DNA from 2 places in the Nonomuraea sp. NPDC004354 genome. Region 2 is predicted to be linked to the other one. Evidence: riboswitches for the same ligand, from Rfam matches in the RefSeq annotation. Region 2 holds a riboswitch; the other holds the start of a gene.

What was found. Region 2 has a riboswitch for S-adenosylmethionine ahead of thrC (threonine synthase). Riboswitches for the same ligand answer to the same signal wherever they lie in the genome.
Region 1: it holds a riboswitch for S-adenosylmethionine, as region 2 does, so the genes downstream of both, ACWENQ_RS09155 (aminotransferase class V-fold PLP-dependent enzyme) here and thrC (threonine synthase) in region 2, are expected to answer to the same signal.

Annotation. Positions count from the first base shown of each region.
Region 1 covers NZ_JBSGDV010000002.1:691,628-693,817, forward strand. Annotated here, with positions in the region: gene ACWENQ_RS09155 (aminotransferase class V-fold PLP-dependent enzyme) at 1-844, opposite strand, end outside; SAM riboswitch class IV at 892-1,007, opposite strand; gene ACWENQ_RS09160 (TerC family protein) at 1,123-1,842, shown strand; gene ACWENQ_RS09165 (cytochrome P450) at 1,842-2,190, shown strand, end outside.
Region 2 covers NZ_JBSGDV010000019.1:28,868-31,057, forward strand. Annotated here, with positions in the region: gene ACWENQ_RS36745 (alpha,alpha-trehalose-phosphate synthase (UDP-forming)) at 1-222, opposite strand, end outside; gene ACWENQ_RS36750 (RNA polymerase sigma factor) at 246-806, shown strand; SAM riboswitch class I at 866-1,005, shown strand; gene thrC (threonine synthase) at 1,019-2,190, shown strand, end outside.

The sequences.
Region 1 (2,190 bases), on a different contig from region 2:
CGCCCAGCACGTTCGGCGTGCCCGCCTCGTGCCTCGGCTCGGCGTCCTCGTGCCACTCGGCGCTCCCCTCGTCGAGGGCGCTCACGGACTTCACCGCGCCGCCCCCCTTGAGGTACGGCTCGGCGTCCGACAGCCAGTCGCGCCGCCCGACCAGCACGCCCGCCCCGAACGGCGCGTAGAGCTTGTGCCCGGAGAAGGCGACGTAGTCGAGGTCGAGCGCGGTCAGGTTGAGCTTGCGGTGGGGGACGAGCTGGGCGGCGTCGACCAGGACGCGGGCGCCGTGCCGGTGGGCGACGTGCGCGAGGGCGGCGATCGGCCACAGCTCGCCCGTCACGTTGGAGGCGGCGGTCACCACCAGCAGCTTGGGGCCGTCGATCGCGGCGAGCGCGTCGTCGGCCTGCCGTACGGCCTCGCCGGGGAAGGCGGGCGGCGCGAGGCGGACGACCCGCTGCCACGGCAGGAGGGAGGCGTGGTGCTCGGTGTCGAAGACCACGACGGTGGTGCCCTCGGGCAGGCACCTGGCCAGCAGGTTGGTGGCGTCGGTGGTGTTGCGGGTGAAGACCACGGCGTCGTCGGTGCGGGCGCCGACGAAGGCGCGCACGGTGTGGCGCGCCTGCTCGTAGCGGGCGGTGGTGAGCTGGGAGGCGTAGCCCGCGCCGCGGTGGACGCTGGAGTAGGCCGGGAGCGCGGCGGTCACCGCCGCGCTGACCGGCTCCAGACACGGCGCGCTGGCGGCGTAGTCCAGGTTGGCGTAGGAGACCAGGCGGCCACCCTTGACGGGCACCTGGAGGTCCTCGCCCAGCACCTTCACCTGAACGGGGTCGACGATCGTCGCGACGGACACGGCACAGCCCTCCTGGGGTCATCGGACCCCTGGCCGTGGCGTGTCGGAGCCCGCGCTTGCCCGCCACACCTCGTGACGGACCAGGTCTTCACCCGGGGCACCCCGCCGCGGACGCGAGGGTTGCCGGCCAGCGAGCCGGGGCTTGGCGCTGGCACTCATGACCTACGCCGGAACTATAACCGACACGGACCCGCATTTCGCAAGCCGCGAACTATTGGGGCGACCGGCTCGTTGGGGATGAGAACAGCGAACCAAGGAGGTATGAGATGTTGGACTGGGTGGCAGACCCACAGATCTGGATCGGGTTCTTCACCCTGGTCGCCCTGGAGATAGTCCTGGGCATCGACAACATCATCTTCATCTCGATCCTGGCCGGGAAGCTGCCGCCCGAGCAGCGCGACAGGGCCAGGGTCCTCGGCCTGGCCGCCGCGCTCGTCTCGCGTCTGCTGCTGCTGCTCGGTCTGTCCTGGGTGGTGCGACTGACCGAGCCGCTCTTCAGCGTGCTGGGGCAGGAGATCTCGGGAAGGGATCTGATCCTCATCCTCGGCGGTCTGTTCCTGCTGGCCAAGAGCGCGCTGGAGATCGGCCACAGCATGGAGCCGCAGGAGCAGGGCGGCAAGGAGCGGAAGGTCACCTCCTTCACCTCGGTCATCCTGCAGATCATGGTGCTCGACATCGTGTTCTCGCTGGACTCGGTCATCACCGCGGTCGGCATGGTGGACGAGCTGGCCGTCATGGTCGCTGCGGTGATCGTCTCGGTGCTGGTGATGCTGTTCGCCTCCGGGCCCATCAGCAGGTTCGTGGACAAGCACCCGAGCATCAAGATGCTGGCGCTGGCGTTCCTGGTGCTGATCGGCGTCGTGCTTCTCGCCGAGGGCTTCGACCAGCACATCCCGAAGGGTTACATCTACTTCGCGATGGCCTTCTCGGTGATCGTCGAGATGCTCAACATCAGGATGCGGAGCAGGCACGCGAAAGCCGAATCTAATATGCAATAGTGCGATTTGATCCTTGGAATCCGGATTTTGTAGCTTCGCCGTACGCGGCCTACGAGGAGCTGCGGCGGGACGCGCCGGTCAGCTTCTTCGAGCCCACGGGACAGTGGCTGATCGCCAGGCACGCGGACGTCAACGCGCTGCTCAGGGATCGCCGCCTCGGCCGGTCCTACCTGCACCTGGCCACCCACGAGGAGTTCGGCCGCGAGCCCGAACCGGAGTTCCAGGAACCGTTCTGGCGGGTGGTCAGGGCGGGCATGCTCGACGTCGAGCCGCCCGTCCACACCCGCCTGCGCCGCCTGGTCTCCAAGGCGTTCACCCCTCGCATGGTGGAGTCGATGCGGCCCAGGG
Region 2 (2,190 bases):
ATGGTCGAGTCGGCCGCCGGGAGCCAGCCGTACGGCGCTGCGGTCGCCGTCGGACAGCGCGGCGCACACCCAGAGCACGCCCTCGTCCCTGACGGCTCCGGAAAGCCCCGACACCAGGCCGCCGCCGCCACGCTTCATGGTCAGCTCGCCGTCGTCGGAGAGGGTGAAGGAGACAGGCCCACGGTTGGAAGCCACAAGAACGCTGTTCACAACATCCACCATGACCCCGAACATAGGATCTCGCTATGGCCCTAGATGAGCTAACCGAGGAACTGGCCCGTTCCGCCGCGGGCGGCGACCATCGCGCGCTTGGCGAGCTCCTGAAGCGGATCGAGCCCGACGTGCTGCGCCACTGCGCCCGCATCCTGCCCTACCACCAGGACGCCGAGGAGGCGTGCCAGGACACCCTGCTCGCGGTGGCCCGCAACATCGGGCGTTTCGAGGGCAGGGCCAGGTTCAGCACCTGGCTGCACATCGTGACGGCCAACTGCGCGCGCACCACCTATCGGTCGCTGAAGCGCAGGGCCGCCGAGCAGACCTCGGACGAACTGCCCGTCCAGAAGCCCGACGTGCGCCGGGTGAGCGTCATCGCGGGTTCGCGGCTCGACCTGCTCGACGCCATGGAGGCGCTGGAGGCCGACAAGCCCGACCTGGCCCAGGCGCTGGTGCTGCGCGACATCGTCCAGCTCGACTACAACGAGGTGGCCGAGCAGCTCGGCATCCCGCTCGGCACCGCCAAGTCGCGGATCCACCAGGCGCGCAAGTACGTCCAGGCCGCGCTGGGTGATACGTATCGTCTCAGTTAGTGAGACGGTCGGTCATGTCGTGAGCATGGCCGGGTATGGTGATTCGCATAACTCCATATTGCTCATCCAGAGGGGTGGAGGGACCGGCCCTGCGAAGCCCCGGCAACCCTCCCGGACTGAGCTCGTGAAGTGACGAGGCCGGCCGGGACAGGTGCCAATTCCGGTCTGTGGCCAAGGTGGTCGCAGACGAAGATGAGGGAAGGCCTCGCTTCATGTCGCTTGACTTCGGTCCTGCTGTCGCTCTGTCCTGCCGCGAGTGCGGCGCACGCTACGACCTCGGCCCCAGCTTCGCGTGTCTGGAGTGTTTCGGCCCGCTCGAGGTGGCCTACTCCTTCGGGTCGGTCTCCCGCGCCGACATCGAGGCAGGACCCGCGAACATCTGGCGCTACCGCTCGCTGCTGCCGGTCCCCGTCGACGTGGCCGGCAAGCAGAACATGAACCCCGGCTGGACGAAGCTCGTCCAGGCCACCAACCTCGGCAAGGTCCTGGGCCTGCGCGACCTGTACGTGAAGGACGACTCGGGCAACCCCACCCACTCCTTCAAGGACCGGGTGGTCGCCATCGCCGTCGAGGCGGCGCGCAACTTCGGCTTCCACACGCTGTCGTGCTCCTCCACCGGCAACCTGGCGGGCGCGGTGACCGCGGCCGCCGCCAGGGCGGGGTTCGAGGCGTGCGTCTTCATCCCCGCGGACCTGGAGCAGGCGAAGATCGCCATGGCCCGGGTCTTCGGCGGCAAGCTGGTCGGCATCCAGGGCACCTACGACGAGGTCAACCGCTTCTGCTCCGAGCTCATCGGCGACCCGCTCGGCGACAAGTGGGGCTTCGTCAACGTCAACCTGCGGCCCTACTACGCCGAGGGCTCCAAGACCCTGGCCTACGAGATCGCCGAGCAGCTCGGGTGGCGGCTGCCCGACCAGATCGTCATCCCGGTGGCCTCCGGGTCGCAGCTCACCAAGATCGACAAGGGCTTCAAGGAGCTGATCGCGCTCGGCCTGGTCGAGGACACCCCTTACAAGATCTTCGGGGCCCAGGCGCTCGGCTGCTCGCCGGTGTCCACGGCCTTCAAGGCGGGCCACGACGTGGTCCAGCCGGTCAAGCCGGACACCATCGCCAAGTCGCTGGCCATCGGCAACCCGGCCGACGGGCCGTACGTGCTCGACATCGCGCGCCGTACCGGCGGGGCCGTCGAGGACGTCACCGACGCCGAGGTGGTGTCGGCCATCAAGCTGCTGGCCTCCACGGAGGGCGTCTTCGCCGAGACCGCGGGCGGCGTGACGGTGGGCGTGCTGAAGAAGCTCGTCGAGACGGGTCAGCTCGACCCCGCGCTGACCACCGTGGTGCTCAACACCGGTGACGGGCTCAAGACGCTCGACGCGATCGCGGA